3 regions of the Pseudarthrobacter sp. S9 genome follow, and region 3 is predicted to be linked to each of the others. Evidence: predicted binding sites of a transcription regulator. Region 3 holds the regulator's gene; each other region holds the start of a gene.
What was found. The regulator HrcA, encoded in region 3, represses chaperone genes, less so after heat shock. The targets are predictions, from matches to a motif close to TTNGCACTCGNNNNNNNCGAGTGCNAA.
Positions count from the first base shown of each region.

Region 1: a site for HrcA is predicted at 3,085-3,111, ahead of groES (co-chaperone GroES). Genes of this name have one in related genera too.
Region 2: a site for HrcA is predicted at 3,295-3,321, ahead of ACQCSY_RS14815 (FmdB family zinc ribbon protein). Genes of this name have one in related genera too.

Region 1 is NZ_CP189576.1:3,073,200-3,078,645, reverse strand. It holds gene ACQCSY_RS14755 (DUF389 domain-containing protein) at 1-817, shown strand, start outside; gene groL (chaperonin GroEL) at 927-2,537, opposite strand; gene groES (co-chaperone GroES) at 2,616-2,915, opposite strand; gene ACQCSY_RS14740 (hypothetical protein) at 3,159-3,563, opposite strand; gene ACQCSY_RS14735 (THUMP-like domain-containing protein) at 3,667-4,896, shown strand; gene ACQCSY_RS14730 (shikimate 5-dehydrogenase) at 4,935-5,446, opposite strand, start outside.
Region 2 is NZ_CP189576.1:3,093,876-3,099,321, forward strand. It holds gene ACQCSY_RS14805 (AAA family ATPase) at 1-1,924, shown strand, start outside; gene ACQCSY_RS14810 (RcpC/CpaB family pilus assembly protein) at 2,041-2,772, opposite strand; gene ACQCSY_RS14815 (FmdB family zinc ribbon protein) at 2,953-3,207, opposite strand; gene ACQCSY_RS14820 (5-formyltetrahydrofolate cyclo-ligase) at 3,346-3,969, opposite strand; gene galU (UTP--glucose-1-phosphate uridylyltransferase GalU) at 4,066-4,995, shown strand; gene ACQCSY_RS14830 (GNAT family N-acetyltransferase) at 5,001-5,446, shown strand, end outside.
Region 3 is NZ_CP189576.1:4,103,152-4,108,597, forward strand. It holds gene hemW (radical SAM family heme chaperone HemW) at 1-241, shown strand, start outside; gene ACQCSY_RS19750 (DUF4870 domain-containing protein) at 322-741, opposite strand; gene ACQCSY_RS19755 (DUF3097 domain-containing protein) at 876-1,727, opposite strand; gene hrcA (heat-inducible transcriptional repressor HrcA) at 2,045-3,058, shown strand; gene dnaJ (molecular chaperone DnaJ) at 3,151-4,281, shown strand; gene ACQCSY_RS19770 (16S rRNA (uracil(1498)-N(3))-methyltransferase) at 4,284-5,081, shown strand; gene ACQCSY_RS19775 (GerMN domain-containing protein) at 5,143-5,446, opposite strand, start outside.

The DNA of each region.
Region 1 (5,446 bases), 1.0 Mb from region 3:
GATGCCGCCCGGAGACGTCATCCTGGTCCTGCTCGCACGGGAATCCGTGGAGCAGCTCGTGCAGAAGCTCCACGCCCTCAAGGTCCAGGAACGGGGGTCAATCTCGGTCAGCATGCCGGAGCTGGTGCTCTCGGACCGGGCGGACCGGGCGGAGGCCGCGGCGCCCGGCGAAGGCGCTGATGCCATGATCTGGGACGAGGTGTCCCGGCAGAGCGGCGAAGACTCTCGGCTGACATGGAGCTACCTGGCCTTCCTGGTCCTGGCCACCCAGCTGGCGGCCATCGGCATTGTCACGGACTCGCCCATCGCCATCGTCGGCGCCATGGCCGTGGGCCCGGAGTTCGGCCCGCTGGCCGCGTTGGCCGTGGCACTGGTCCGGCGCCAGGGGCGGCTCGGACGCGACGCCGCTCTGGCCCTCGGCGTCGGCTTTCCCGTCGCCATGCTGGCCGCAGCCCTCGCCGCCTGGTTGTCCGTGCCGCTCGGACTGTTTCCCGCCGACGTCCTGGAGCGGGGTTCAGCGGTCGAATTCATCTACCACCCGGGCCCCTACTCCCTCATTGTTGCCGTGCTGGCCGGAACCGCCGGAATGCTGTCCATGATCAGCCGGCGATCGGCGGCGCTGATCGGGGTCTTCATCTCCGTGACAACCGTCCCGGCGGCGGGCTACGTGGCCGTGGCGCTGGTCCTGGGCGAGTATGAAAAGGCGGCCGGCTCCGCACTGCAGCTGCTCCTGAACCTGCTGGGAATCGTGGTGTCCGCTGTTGCGGTGCTGCTCTTCTACCGGCTTGTCACCAAAACAGGAGGCCGGCCCAGCTGAATGCTGGTCCGGCCTCCTGCCGTGGAACTGGTTTGCGAAGCCGGTGTTATCCGGCCGGCGCCATGAAGCTTCGATGCTCCGGCGCTAGGGAAGCGCCGGTGACCCACGCCTAGTGACGGTGGCCTGCGTGCTGGTCCTCATCGGCCGGCTTCTCGACCACGAGGGTTTCTGTGGTGAGAACCAGCGCCGCGATGGAGGCAGCGTTGCGGAGGGCCGCACGCGTCACCTTGACGGGGTCGATGACGCCGGCAGCGATGAGGTCTTCGTACCCGCCGGTCATTGCGTTGAAGCCCTGGTTGTTGGCGGATTCGGCCACCTTTGCCACGACGACGTAGCCGTCGAAGCCGGCGTTCTGGGCGATCCAGCGCAGCGGCTGGGTCAGTGCCCGGCGGACGATGCCGACAGCAGCAGCTGCGTCACCTTCGAGAGCCTGGACGGCAGGATCCTCGTCGAGCGCCTTCAGCGCGTGGATGAGGGCGGCGCCGCCGCCGGCCACAATGCCTTCTTCGAGGGCGGCGCGGGTGGAGGACACTGCGTCCTCGATGCGGTGCTTCTTTTCCTTCAGCTCGACCTCGGTGGCAGCGCCGACCTTGATCACGCCGATGCCGCCGGCCAGCTTGGCCAGGCGTTCCTGCAGCTTTTCCTTGTCCCAGTCGGAATCCGTGCGGGTCAGCTCGGCGCGCAGTTGGGCAACCCGGGCTGCGACGTCCTCGGCCGAACCGGCGCCGTCGACGATGGTGGTGTTGTCTTTCGTGACGGTGATGCGGCGGGCGGTGCCCAGCACCTCGAGGCCGACCGTGTCCAGGCTGAGGCCCAGTTCCTGAGAGACAACCTGTGCGCCGGTGAGGGTCGCGATGTCCTGCAGCATGGCCTTGCGGCGGTCACCGAAGCCCGGTGCCTTGACGGCAACGACGTTCAAGGTGCCGCGGATGCGGTTGACGATCAGCGTGGACAGGGCCTCGCCGTCGACGTCTTCGGCGATGATGAAGAGCGGCTTGGAGCTCTGCAGCGCCTTTTCCAGCAGCGGCAGGAATTCCTGCACGGAAGAGATCTTGCCTTGGTTGATCAGGATCAGGGCATCTTCGAGCACTGCTTCCTGGCGTTCCGCGTCGGTGACGAAGTACGGGGACAGGTAGCCCTTGTCGAACTGCATGCCCTCGGTGAGGACCAGCTCGGTCTGCGTGGTGGAGGATTCCTCGATGGTGATCACACCATCCTTGCCGACCTTGCCGAAGGCCTCGGCCAGGAGCTCGCCGACCTCGTCGCTCTGTGCGGAGATGGAGGCAACGTTGGCGACCTGGGTGCCTTCAACCGGGCGGGCGTTCTCGAGCAGGCGGGCGGCGACCGCCTCGACAGCGACCTCGATGCCACGCTTGATCTCGCCCGGGGCGGCGCCTGCCGCAACGTTGCGCAGGCCTTCCTTGACCAGGGCCTGGGCCAGAACGGTGGCGGTGGTGGTGCCGTCACCGGCAACATCGTTGGTCTTGGTGGCGACCTCCTTGGCAAGCTGCGCGCCAAGGTTCTCGTACGGGTCGTCCAGCTCGACTTCACGGGCGATGGTGACACCATCGTTGGTGATCGTGGGGGCGCCCCACTTCTTGTCCAGCACGACGTTGCGGCCGCGCGGGCCAAGCGTCACCTTGACCGTGTTGGCGAGCTTATCGATGCCGGCTTCAAGCGACCGGCGGGCAGCGTCGTTAAACGCAAGCTGCTTTGCCATGGTTTTGTCCTTTCAAGACAGAACCCCGCGCAGCTGATCCATCGAATGAGGGATCGGCTGCGCGGGGGTCCAAGAGAGTTACTTAACGACGATCGCCAGAACGTCGCGGGCGGACAGCACCAGGTACTCGGTGCCGCCGGTCTTGACTTCGGTTCCACCGTACTTGGAGTAGATGACAACATCGCCGACGGCGACATCAACCGGAACGCGGTTGCCGTTGTCGTCAAAGCGGCCGGGGCCTACTGCAACAACTTCGCCTTCCTGCGGCTTTTCCTGTGCGGAGTCCGGGATAACCAGGCCGGAAGCCGTGGTCTGCTCGGCTTCGAGCGGGCGGACAACAATACGATCCTCAAGAGGCTTAATAGAGACAGGCTTAATAGAGACCGACACTCGGACCTCTCCTTTTCGTCAGCAAATTCGTGGACTATGAAGCCGTGGTGCCATGGCGTGCAACCGTCGTCGCGGTGCCGGCAGCAGCCTGGCGGGTGTTGCTTCATGTGTTAGCACCCTCCTAGGGAGAGTGCTAATGACGACTCTATGTAAGTAGTTAGCACTCGGTCAAGGCGAGTGCCAGAAATTCGTTCCTGGTGAACGTCCGGCCGGCGTCTGGCAGGCGCCGTCCTACTGGCCTGCGAGGTCCTCGAAGTCCACGTCTTCGCCGTCTTCCTCGCCCAGGTCCCGCCGCGCCTCATTCCGGTGGCGGTACATCACCAGGCCCCCGGCGGCGGCCAGCGCGACGCCGGCAACGAGGAAGATGATGCCGCCCAGGCGGGCCGCGGCATACGTATCCCGGATGGCCCGCGCCTCATCGGTGGCGTCCTTGACGTCCTTGCCGCCGACGGAATAGATGGTGGCATTGAAGGAATCGAGAAAGAAGATAATGACCAGCAACGCGACGCAGACGACGGCGATGACGGCGCCCGCTATCAGCGCCGGCCGGGCATAGCGGGCAAGCCCCTGATGGCTCCGGTGGTCCCCATCGCCATAGTCCTGCCTGGCGCTGTCTTCTGTGCCGCTGTCTTCCATGCTGTCAAGCCTAGCTGTATGGACCCCGGTAGTGACGCCGGTAGTTACCCCTGTAGTGGCCCCGGCGCATCGGGCGCACGGCGCCTGAACTACGCTAGATGGCATGGCTGACGCACCGCAGGAACAGATCGCCCCGCTCCTCAACCCCGAGGGCTGGGAACTGCTGGCGTCACTGGGCCCGTACCGCGAGGACGAGGCCTTCCGGCTCAATGCCTCGCTCCGCAAGGCCGGCCATTCCCCCGAACTGGTCTCCGCCGTGCTCACCCAGTCGCGGCTGCGGACCAAGGCCGAGTCCAAGTTCGGCGAGTTCGCCCGGCAGATGATCTTTACCCGGGCGGGCCTGGAACAGGCCACCCGGCTCACGGTCGCGGCCCGGCACGCGCAGCGGTTCGTGGAGGCCGGGATCGGCCATGTGGCGGACCTTGGCTGCGGGCTCGGCGCGGACGCCATGGCGCTGGCCTCCATGGACATCAAGGTCACCGCCGTGGAAATGGACGAAACCACAGCCGCCTGCGCCACCATGAACCTGATTCCGTTCCGGAACGCCACCGTGGTCCATTCGGATGCCACGTCGGTTTCCCTCGAGGGAATCGGCGGTGTCTGGCTGGATCCCGCCCGCCGCACCACGTCCAGCTCGGGAACCAAGCGGCTCTGGGATCCGGAGGACTTCTCCCCGCCGCTGTCCTTCGTGGAGTCATTGGCCGGTTCCGGGCTCGCCGTGGGCGTGAAGATGGGGCCCGGCATGCCGCACGACTCCGTTCCGGCGGATTGTGAGGCGCAGTGGGTGTCGGTGGGCGGTGACGTGACCGAGGTGGCGCTGTGGTTCAACGCGGTGCGGCGCCCCGGCGTCAGGCGCGCGGCCCTCGTGCTCGGTCCGCAGGGCGCCGCGGAACTCACCAGCGGCGAAGGATTCGACGGCGGTCCGGTGGCGCCCGTGGGTCCCGTCGAGGGGTACCTGTACGAGCCCGACGGCGCTGTCATCCGCGCCGGACTGGTGGCCGACGTCGCCCTCCAGCTGGGCGGACATCTGGTGGATGAGCACATCGCCTACATCTGCGCCCCCGAGTTGCGCGACACCCCGTTTGCCCGGGCCTACAAGGTCCTGGAAGTGATGCCGTTCAACGTCAAGGCACTCAAGTCCTGGGTCAAGGACCACGGCATCGGCATCCTGGACATCAAGAAACGCGGTACCGCGGTCACGCCTGAAGAGCTCCGCAAGCAGCTTCTCCCGGGAGGGAATAACAGAGGAAAGAACAAGGCCAAGAAGACGGCCACCCTGGTCCTCACCAGGATCGGCGACGACCGGGTGGCCATCGCCGTGGAGCCCGTCTAGCTCCGGCCTCGCCGGGTTCCGGCCGGGGCCCTGCCGGGCTACTGGACCCGCATGAACTCCTCGGCGGCCCGGACCTGCCCTTCGGTGGGCCTGATGCCGGTGTACAGCACGAACTGCTCCAGCGCCTGGATCGTGGCCACCTCGGCTCCGGTGATCACGGTCTTGCCCGCCGCGCGGGCAGCCTTGACGAGCGGCGTCTCCGCCGGCAGCGCGACGACGTCGAACACCACCTTCGAGGCGTCCACCGCCTCCTGCGGGAAGGACAGCGCATCGGCGTCGGGTCCGCCTCTCATACCAACAGGCGTGACGTTGATGAGCACGTCCGCCGTCGCTGCAGCATTTGTTCCGGCGGCGTCCGTGGCGGGAAGTTCCGCACGCCACACGAACCCGTACAGCCCTGCGAGCGCCCGTCCTGCCGCCTCATTGCGGGCGATCACGGTGACGTCCTTGAATCCGGCGTCCCGCAGCGCCGCCACCGTGGCCTTGGCCATGCCGCCGGAGCCGAGGACCCACACGGAGTAGCTCGTGGGCACGGCGGTGCGCTGCAGCA
Region 2 (5,446 bases), 1.0 Mb from region 3:
CCAGGCAGACCTGCTGCGCAGCCTGCTGAAGGACGGCCGCGTGACCCTGGCCGCGCTGACGGCCCAGGCACCGGAGCTGCTGCCCGTGCTTGTGCCCGTGTGGTCGGTCAGTCCCTACCTCATGACGGGTCTTTTGCCGGTGGAGCAGAAGTTCGACGCCGTCGTGATCCTGGACGCGGAGGCGACCTCCCTGCAGGCCGTCCTCCCGGCAATCGCCCGCGCCAGGCAGGTCATTGCCTTCGGCGATGACAGGATCTCGAGCCCCCGCGCCTTCAGCGTCGGCGTGGAGCGACTCGCCGCCGGCGAGAGCTCCTACCAGGGTGTCGAGAGCGCCTACCTGGCCCTCTCTGCCGTGCTGCCGGTCTCGAACCTGAGGACCGTCTACCGCGCGGTCGACGAAGACCTCGTGCGCCAGCTCAGCAAGGGCTTCTACGACGGCGGGCTCCGCCGGCTTCCGGAAGGACAGTCCGCCACCGGCCTTGACCGGGCCCTGACCGTGGAATACCTGCCCGACGGGACAGGACTGCCCAGCGCTGACCATGACGGCGTCGAGTCGGTTGTGGCCGAAGTGAACCGTGCGGTGGAGCTTGTCTTCGAACACGCGAGGCTCCGGCCCAGGACATCGCTGGCGGTCGTCACCGGCAGCCTCCGCCACGCTGCCCGGATCGGCGAATCTATCCGGTTGCAGCTGCCCAACTACCCCCTGCTCGCCGGCTTCTTCACCGCCGGGGACGAATCCTTCCGGGTGGTGGATCTCGAACGGGCCCAGGGCCTAGTCCGCGATCACGTCATCTTCTCCCCGGGCTACGGCCGTACTCCCCACGGGCGGGCGCTCCACAGCCTGGGCCCGCTCTCCGCCGACGGCGGACGCGCCAAATTCGCCCTCGCGATGACTCGTTCCCGCCGGTCCCTGCACGTGCTCAGCTGCTTCCGTCCCGAAGACCTGGACGTCACCCGCCTCAGCCACGGTGCCGTGGACTTCTACGAACTGCTGGACCGCGAGATCGCGGGCAACTCCGATCTGGGCAGCCCCGCGTCGCGGGCCGCCGCCAGCGAACAGGCGCTCGGCGCCGACCCGCTCGTGGCCGACCTGGGCGACCGGCTCCGCGCCCGCGGCGCGAGGGTCTGGCACCAGTACGACGGCGTCCTCAACATGGTCGCGGCCGCGGACCCGCTGACCACTATCGGCCAGGACGACGCCGAGATCCCCCGGCCCGTGGCCATCGAGTCCGACGGTACAGAGCAGTACCGGCGGATGACCGTCCGCGAACGGAGCAGGCTCCGGCCGCAACTGCTGGAGCGACTGGGCTGGCGCTACATGCCACTATGGACCATAGAGGTATTCACCGACCCTTCGGCCTGCGCCGATCGTATCGGCGGATATCTGGGGCTGGAGAAGCCCGCCGTATCCCGCAGGATGCGGACCTCGCAGGGGTTCTTCGATGACGACATCGAGAACCTGACGGACAACGATGCGCGGGCCTCGGACGCCCGGGCATCCTCAGTGCAGGACGCGGACACCCCGGCCTCCTCGGCCCGGGCGGCGCCGGCGCAGCAGTCGTCGTCGATGACACCCGCGGGGTGGCCGGACAGCGGGCGCCAGCAAGGAACAGTAACGGGCAGTAAGGAGACCGGCGGCATGAGTGCAGACGGCGAGAACAACAACAGCGGCACCGGCGAGCACGTCGGCGAAGAGAACGACGCACTCGGGCAGGAAGCACCTGCCCGGCAGCCGGGGCAGGAATCGCCTGCTCAGGAACCCCAACAGACGCCGGCGAGCGTGACCGTACCCGGCGGGGCGCTGCCGAACGACGTGTTGCCCAACAAGGCCGCGGAGGATGATCCCCGGCGCTGGGGTGACCAGCCGAACAGCTACGACCACGACGCCTGGCTCCAGGAACAGAAGCCCCCGCACTGGGGCTGAGGGCGCTAGCTCATGAGGGCTGTAGCTCAGCACCGAGTGGGCGGCCCCGGCCGGGCCTGGCCGCCGCAGCCAACCGGTAGCTGCCCGGGAGCCGGCCACGGCGCGTGCCTTCAGGCTCAGCCGGGGGCGGCTCGCACGAGCACGAAGAACAGCTTGCCCTGGGTGGACGAGCCGGCCAGCCTCCCTGCCTGATCAGCGGCGGCTGCAACGACTATGAGTCCGTCCGTGTCGCCGGTCGCCAGCCACTGACCTGCCTTGCCGCCCTGTGCCGAGGTCCACAGCACTGGAACAGCCTCGGCCAGGACCTGGGACTCTGCAAGCTGTTCGAAGCCGTTGCCGCCCGTCAACACCACATTGACGAGCTGCCCGGGGGAGATCAGCTGGATGGAGGCCGGATCTGCCATCCTGAGTGGTACGGCGGCCGAGCCGGGCGGGCTGCCCGCCAGCAGGCCGGGACCCAGGAGCTGGGAGTCCGTGAGCAGTTGGCCTTTTCGCAGCGCCACGGCCAGCTGTTTCCCGCGGAGTCCGGACTCGCTGCTGAAGCTGCCGCCTGGTACCAGGCCGGGCGGAACGCTGACCCTTGCGACATCACCCGGTTCCAGCGTCCTTCCGGCGGGAAGATCCGCCGCCGCGGCGAAGGCATCCACGGTGTCGGCAGGGGCCTGGGTGAGTTGCTGCACTGCCAGTCCTGCCGCGACGCTGAGCAGGAGGGCGACCGCCAGCCGCCGATTCCGGTTCAGCCAGCCGGTCAGGCGGCGGTGCGGCGGACGGCCGTCTTGCTTCCTGGATCGAGGCGGGCTCCCGGAGCCGGGCCGGGTCCGGGAGGAGCGGCCGCCCGCGGAAAACATGGCACTACGGAAAACAGCATGAGGAAACTGCTCGGGGACGAAGCCCGAGGGGAGCCGAACAAGATATGGGAACGGGGCCATGCCGCCACGCTACGGATCGGCGTGGCGCAGGGGCAGTCGCCGGGAGCCCTATGTGGATAACGCAGTGCTCGCCGGCCGAAGCCGGCAGGCGAAGGGAGCCTAGCTGGCGGCGGCTGCGGCGGCGGGTGCTGGCGTGGGGGCGGCGGCGGGCGCGGGGGACACCGTGCTGCCCTTGGCGTCACGGGAGTCGGTCCGGTAGAAGCCGGAACCCTTGAACACAACGCCGACGCTGTTGAACTTCTTGCGCAGGGCCCCCTGGCACTCAGGGCAGGACGTCAGGGAGCTGTCGGTGAACGACTGCACAATCTCGAAGGCGTGGCTGCAGTCCTTGCAGGCGTATGCATACGTGGGCACTGGAAATCCTCCTCTGGGACAAACGAGCAGGTCCCGTGCTGTCGAGTCGGGATCACTGTCGATATGTCTATCGACGGCTTCCGTCCCTTAGCAGTCGCAGGGCCTGACTGCCAATTCTATCACCCCGCCTACGGGGCCTCAGCCCAGCCGGATCAGGCCGCCCGGCGTCAGGGCGGAGGAAACCCTCCGGTCGAAAGACTCGGCGGCAATGCTGCCGGCCGGCAGCACCTCGGCGTCGTAGACGACGGCGGCGGTCGGCAACGGCCCGGCGTCGTACGGCTGGCCATGCGCCGGAAGGACGGCCGCCAGGGCGGCCAGGAACTTGTCGTAGTAGCCGCCGCCCTGGCCGACCCTGTTGCCGGAGAGGTCGACGGCGGTAGCGGGCAGGAAGATGCCGGTGGCGTGCCGCATGACCTCAGTCCCGTGGCGTTCCCCGGCAGGTTCCTGGATCGGGGCGTAGCGGCTGCGGACAAACTCGGACTGCGGAGTCCAGTACACCCAGCTGAGCTCAAGCCCATGCTCGCAGACCGGCAGCAGCACCCTGTGTCCGGCGCCGTGCAGGGCCGCAAGCAGGGGGAGGGTCGGCGGTTCGGACCCCACGCCGAGGTACACGGCGAAGATCCCCGCCTGTCCGTCTGCCAGTCCGGTTGCCCACTGAAGTCCGTGGCGGGCGATCCCTGCAGCGGCTGCGTCCAATGCGGCCTGCGGGAGGGCGGCACGCCTGACCCTGTGGCTGGACCGTATCTCTTCCTTTGACGCCATGCTGGCCCGTCCCTCCACCTGTTGCAGCCGGGGAGATAGCCTTCCGGGCGGCTCGAATGATTACCGAATGATTGGTACCTCCGTTAGATTAGTCGAGTGACTACACCAATCGCCTCCGTCCGCAAGGCCGTCATCCCCGCAGCGGGCCTCGGCACCAGGTTCCTTCCCGCCACCAAGGCCATGCCCAAGGAAATGCTGCCTGTGGTCGACAAACCCGCCATCCAGTACGTCGTCGAGGAAGCCGTAAACGTCGGCCTGAACGACATCCTCATGATCACAGGCCGCAACAAGCGCGCGCTCGAGGACCACTTCGACCGCGTTCCGACCCTGGAAGCGACCCTGCAGGCCAAGGGGGACACCGCCAAGCTGGAGTCGATCCAGGCTGCCAGCAACCTCGGGGACATCCACTACGTCCGCCAGGGCGATCCCCTGGGCCTTGGCCACGCCGTCCTGCGGGCGAAGCAGCACGTCGGGTACGAACCGTTCGCCGTGCTCCTGGGCGATGACCTCATCGATGCCCGCGATGAACTGCTCAGCACGATGATCGAGGTCCAGGCGAAGACCGGCGGCTCGGTGGTCGCCCTGATCGAGGTGGACCCTTCCCAGATCAGTGCGTACGGCTGCGCCGACGTCGAAGTGATCACCGGCGAGGAGTACGTCCGCATCAAGCAACTCGTTGAGAAGCCCGACGTCGAGGATGCCCCGTCAAACCTCGCCGTCATCGGCCGCTATGTCCTGCACCCGGCCGTGTTTGACGTGCTGGAACGCACCCAGCCCGGCCGCGGCGGAGAAATCCAGCTCACGGACGCGCTGCAGGAACTCTCGGCTGGAACCGGCGAGGGCTACGGCGTGTACGGCGTCGTCTTCCGGGGCCGCCGCTACGACACCGGCGACAAGCTCAGCTACCTCAAGGCCTGTGTCCAGCTCGCCTGCGACAGCGAGGACCTGGGTCCGGGGCTGCGTGAATGGCTGCCCGGCTTCACCGCCAGCCTGAACTCCAGCCTCACCGCCAGCCTTACCAAGTAACTTCGGTGGGGGGCAGTTTCAACTGGCCGGTGACGCTGGAGTGCGGCGACATCGTGTTGCGCCCGATCCGGTACCGGGACCGCAAGGAGTGGACCGTGCTCCGCTCGCGCAACAGCGAGTGGCTGGCCCCCTGGGAAGCATCCAACCCCGTTGCCGGCGGCGGCCTGCCGGACTACCGGCAGATGGTGCGGTCCCTGAAGGTCCAGGCCGCACAGGCCACGGCGCTGCCCTTCGTCATCACGGCATGGACGCCAGATCATCAGGCGCCCGTGATCGTGGGCCAGTTGACGGTGTCATCGATCGTGTGGGGATCGGCCATGATGGCAACGCTCGGCTACTGGGTGGACAAGGAGCGGGCCGGCCAGGGGATCGCCCCGACCGCGGTGGCGATGGCAACGGACTACTGCTTCGGTACGCTGGGCCTGCACCGCATGGAGATCAACATCAGGCC
Region 3 (5,446 bases):
AACGCTCGACGCCGAAACCCGCAACGTGGAGCGCGTCATGCTCGAAGCCCGCCTTAATTCCGGACTGGAGATTGCGGGGCTGGACATCGGCGAGCGGGCAGACACCGGCCGGCATGCCGTGGCCGGACTCATCGCCGACGGCCTCGTCGACCCGGCGGTTGCGTTCCAGGGGCGCCTGGTGCTCACGCTCAAGGGCAGGCTGCTCGCCGATGCCGTGGTCCGCAGGATCCTGCCGGACTAGGCTTCCGTCCGGCGAGGCCCGGCGAGGCCCGGCCTACTTGCGCCCGGGCTACTCGATTCAGCGCCTACCTGATTCAGCGCCTACTTGATCCAGCGCAGGTTGAACTCGTAGCGGTGCGGCTGGCCGCGGTTGACGTGGATGCCCGCGGCCACCGAGAAGCAGGTCACGGCGATCCAGATCACCGTGGCGAGGACGGCGAAGAGGTTGCCCACCACCGGAATGAAGACCAGGAGATTCGCGAGCACCGCCGCAACGGTCGGGGGAAGCGTGAAGTTGAGGGCTTCCTTGGATTCCTGGGCCGTGAAGGGGCCGCGGTCCTTGAAAATCAGGTAGATCAACAGCGAGGGCACGCAGCCCAGGATGCCGCCGAAATGCGCCAAAGTAGCCCACTGCCGGTCCTCGTTTGCCGTCAGCGGCAGCGCATTTGCCGGAACGCCATGGTACGGCGGCTGGCCATGGCCGGCCTGGTTGCCCGGGTGTTCGCGTGCGTTATCTGCCACGGTTAAATCCTTCGGATTGCGGTGATGCGTTGCTGCCTGGAAGAGCCGGGGCCGCGCTAGGAGTGCGACCGCCGTTCCAAGAATACGTGCTCGGGCGGCGAAATGAAGATCGGGAGGGGTTCCGGGGTGTGTCCCTACGGCGCGGTGAGGAAGTCGATGACCTCTTCGACCCTGCCCAGCAGGGACGCTTCCAGATCGGCATAGCTGCGGACGGCGCCCAGGAGTTTCTGCCAGCCCAGGCCGATGTCTTCCTTGGTGGTGTGCGGCCAGCCGAACGCCATGAGGATGCCGGTCTTCCAGTCCACCCCGCGCCGAATCACCGGCCACTTCTCGATGCCCAGGACCGCGGGACGGATGGCCTGCCAGACGTCCACATAGGGGTGGCCGACAATCAGGACATTGCCCGCGGCGCCGGGTGAGGCCATGACGGCGTCGGCGATCCTGGATTCCTTGGAATCCGGGACGAGGTGGTCCACGAGCACGCCCAGGCGGCGGCCCGGCCCCGGCCGGAACGCTGCCACGGCGGCCGGGAGATCGTCAATGCCGTGCAGCGGCTCGACGACGATGCCCTCCACCCGCAGATCGTCACCCCAGACTTTCTCGACGAGTTCGGCGTCGTGCTTGCCTTCCACCCAGATCCGGCTGGCCTTTGCCACCTGGGCGCGCTGGCCGTGCACGCGGACCGAGCCGGAAGCGGTGCGGCCGGCTCCGGCCGCGGGGGGCGCACTCCGCGGCGCCGGGGGCATGAGCCGGATGGGCTGACCCTCCAGCAGGAAGCCGAACCCGAGGCGGAAGGACCGTGACTTGCCCCGCCGGTCCTCCAGCGCCACCACGTGCATGCCGCCGGACTTTTCCACCCGTGTGACGGCACCGACCCACCCGGACTGCACATCCTCCAGCACCATGCCGCGTTCCACCGGCACCGCCGGCAGCTGGCTCGTGGCGGGGGCGGACAGGTCCTGGGGTCCCCAATTCTGGTTCAACATCTCTTACACGCTGCTTTGCACTCGGAATGTGTGGCGGTCGGTGAAATTATCCCGGACCGGGGCCGGGCGGCCTGTGCCCGGCTGTAATTGCCGAAGGCGGGTCCGCTGCCGTGGGATCTGCGCCCGCTGTGCCCGGAAACACGGGCCCGGGAGCAACGCCTGGAGCGAATCCAATGCTAACAACACGGCGACTCATATTAGACTGGTTAGCACTTAGGCATGTCGAGTGCTAACCGGCCCAATATGAGTCGCCACTGCGGACCGCCCGCCGTGGACCGGCGGGCACCGGATGAGGGACAGTCGATTGGAGGTGGAGGGTGAGCGAACCACGCAAACTCGAAGTGTTGCGCGCCATCGTGGAGGACTACGTCCATTCCCGTGAACCCGTTGGCTCCAAGGCACTCGTTGAACGGCACCACCTCGGCGTGTCCAGTGCCACGATCCGCAACGACATGGCGGCGCTGGAAGATGAGGGCCTGATCACGGCCCCGCACACGAGTGCCGGACGGATTCCCACGGACAAGGGGTACCGGCTCTTCGTCGACCAGATTTCGGCGGTGAAGCCGCTTTCCCCAGCGGAGCGCCGCGCCATCCAGGCCCTGCTCGAGGGATCCGAGGACCTCGACGACGTTCTCGACCGCACCGTGCGCCTCCTCTCGCAGCTGACCAACCAGGTCGCGGTGGTGCAGTATCCGCTGTTGAGCCGGGCGAAGGTCCGGCACATCGAATTCGTGCTGCTGGCACCCAGGCAGGTGCTGGCGGTGCTGATCGCGGACACCGGCAAGGTGGAGCAGCGGGTCATCGACGTCGGGCAGGACCTTCCCGACGAGGCCCTCTCCGAGCTGCGGAGCCGCTTCCTGGGCAGCCTTTCCGGGGCGCCGTTGAGCCTGCTGCTGCAGTCCCTGCCGGTTCTCGTCGCCAGTTGCCCGCCGGCGCGCCGCGGCGCTGCCCAGGCCCTGGCCCGCGCCCTCGAGGCCATGGCCACGAGCAGCCGCGAAGAGCGCATGGTCATGGCCGGCACAGCCAACCTTGCCCGCTCCAACGTGGATTTCCCGCTGAGCATCGGCCCCGTGCTGGAGGCACTCGAGGAACAGGTGGTCATGCTCCGCCTGCTCAGCGAAATGGCGGAGGACCCGCGCGGCGTCACGGTGAGCATCGGCCGGGAAAACCCGTACGACGGGCTCGCCGAGGCCTCCGTGGTCGCGACCGGCTACGGCCCGGATGCCACGGCCAAGGTCGGCGTGCTCGGACCCACCCGGATGGACTATCCCACCACCATGGCCGCCGTCCGCGCCGTGGCCCGCTACCTTTCCAGGATTCTGGGGCCCTGACCGGCCCCTGACCGACCAGCCGGCGGCCCCGGGCCGCCGCGCACCGGATTTCTTGCCCCGACAGGCAGTACAACAAGGAAGAGATACGAACTTTGAGCAGCCATTACGACGTTCTTGGAGTCTCCCGCGAAGCGACGGGGGAAGAGATCAAGAAGGCCTACCGCAAGCTGGCACGCACCCTGCACCCGGACGTGAACCCGGGGGACGACGCCTCGGACCGGTTCAAAGCCGTGACCCACGCATACGAGGTGCTCTCCGATCCGCAGAAGCGCCGGATCTATGACACCACCGGCAACGAGAACGGCACCGACAACGGCTTCGGCGGCGGCAGCTACTCCGGCCAGGGCTTCGCCTTCCAGGACATCTTCGACACCTTCTTCGGCGCCGGCGGCGGCCAGGCCGGCCCGGCGTCCAGGATCCGGCGCGGCCAGGACGCCCTGATCAGCGTCCGGATCGACCTCCGCGACGCTGTGTTCGGCGTCAACAAGAAACTCGAGGTTGATACCGCCGTCACCTGCCCCACCTGTAACGGCTCCTGCTGCCGCGAAGGCAGCCACCCGGAACGCTGCGACATCTGTGGCGGCAGCGGGCAGGTCCAGCGCGCCGTGCGGTCCATCCTCGGCCAGGTCATGACCTCGGCCCCCTGCGGCTCCTGCGAGGGCTTCGGCACCGTGATCAAGGACCCCTGCAACGAGTGCAGCGGCCAGGGCCGGATCCGCAGCCGCCGTTCCCTGACCGTCAAGGTTCCCGCCGGCGTTGCCACCGGAACCCGCATCCAGCTTTCCGGACAGGGCGAGGCAGGACCCGCCGGCGGCCCCGCCGGCGACCTCTACGTCGAGATCCGGGTCAACAACGACCCCACCTACGTCCGCGACGGCGATGACCTGCACGCCAGCCTCAACATCCCGATGACCGCCGCCGCGCTCGGCACGGAGCTCACCCTGGACACCTTTGACGGGCAGCAGGAGATCGATGTCAAGGCCGGCACCCAGTCGGGCGAGGTCCTCACCCTGCGCGGACTCGGCGTCACCCACCTCCGCGGCTACGGCCGCGGGGACCTCAGGGTGCACCTCCAAGTGGAGACCCCCGGCAAGCTCGACGCCGCCCAGGAAGACCTGCTCCGGCAGCTCGCCAAGCTGCGCGGCGAACAGTTCACCGAAGGAAAGCTTGCCGCCAGCGGCGGCGTCTTCGCCAAACTGCGGGACAGGCTCGGTAACCTTTAGCGGTGAGCAACCCGGTCTTCTTCACCGCCGCAGGAACCCTGGACCAGCAGGTCCCCGGGTCGACCTTTGTCCTCGGGGGCGCCGAGGCCCGCCACGCCGTCACGGTTAGGCGACTTGCCGTCGGGGAGGCGGTGGACATCGCCGACGGCGCCGGCAAGCGCCTCACCGGCACCGTGACCGCCGCCGCGCCCGGGGAACTGACCGTGGAATGCACGGACATCTCCGCCGAACCCCGGCCCGGCATCCGCCTTGTCCTGGTCCAGGCCCTCGCCAAGGGCGACCGCGATGAGCTCGGCGCCGAAACCGCCACTGAGCTGGGGATCGACGCCGTCATTCCGTGGCAGGCGGAGCGTTCGATCGTCCGGTGGAAGGCTGAACGGGCAGCGAAGGCGCACGCCAAGTGGCAGTCAGTCGTGACCGCGGCGGCCAAGCAGGCACGCCGTGCCTGGATTCCCGAGGTGCGTGCCGCCGTCGACGGCAACGGCCTGCAGGCGGCCGTTGCCGCCGCGGACCTCGCGGTCATCCTGCACGAGGACGCGGTGCGCCCCCTGCGGCAGGTGCTGGAGGCATGGGCGGGGGGCCCGGCAACGGACGGCACGGCGTCCGACGGCGGGCCGCGGCAAACAAGCCGTGAAGTGCTGCTGATCGTGGGCCCGGAGGGCGGCATCAGCCCGCGGGAAGTGACCCGGCTCTGCGACGCCGGTGCGGTCACCGCCCTGCTGGGGCATCATGTGCTGCGTTCGTCCACCGCCGGCCCCGCCGCGACCGTGCTGGCCAGCGACATCCTCGGCCGCTGGTAACGGGCCACGCACGGGCCCGGTCCAACTGACGGGATCTATCGGGCGGGCCAATTCGGGCGGGCTATTTGACGGTGAAGCCGCGGGTGTCGACGAACTGGTCCGCGACAGTTCGTGCCGCGTCAACCTGGGACACCCGGACCTCGTAGTTCCCCCGGCCAAGGTTCACGGAGAGGGTGAACGCGCCGGACTGGGCGGCATCGGCCGAGGCGGTGGCGTTGCCGTTCAGATAGGCGGTCTTGGCGTTGCCGCCATCAACTTTCAGGATCTCCCAGCGGAGTTTTCCGCCGGGAACGGTGCTCCGGCCGTTGATCTTGACGGCCCCGTCAGCCACGGAGGTGCCTTCCTGCGGATCAACGATCCACACG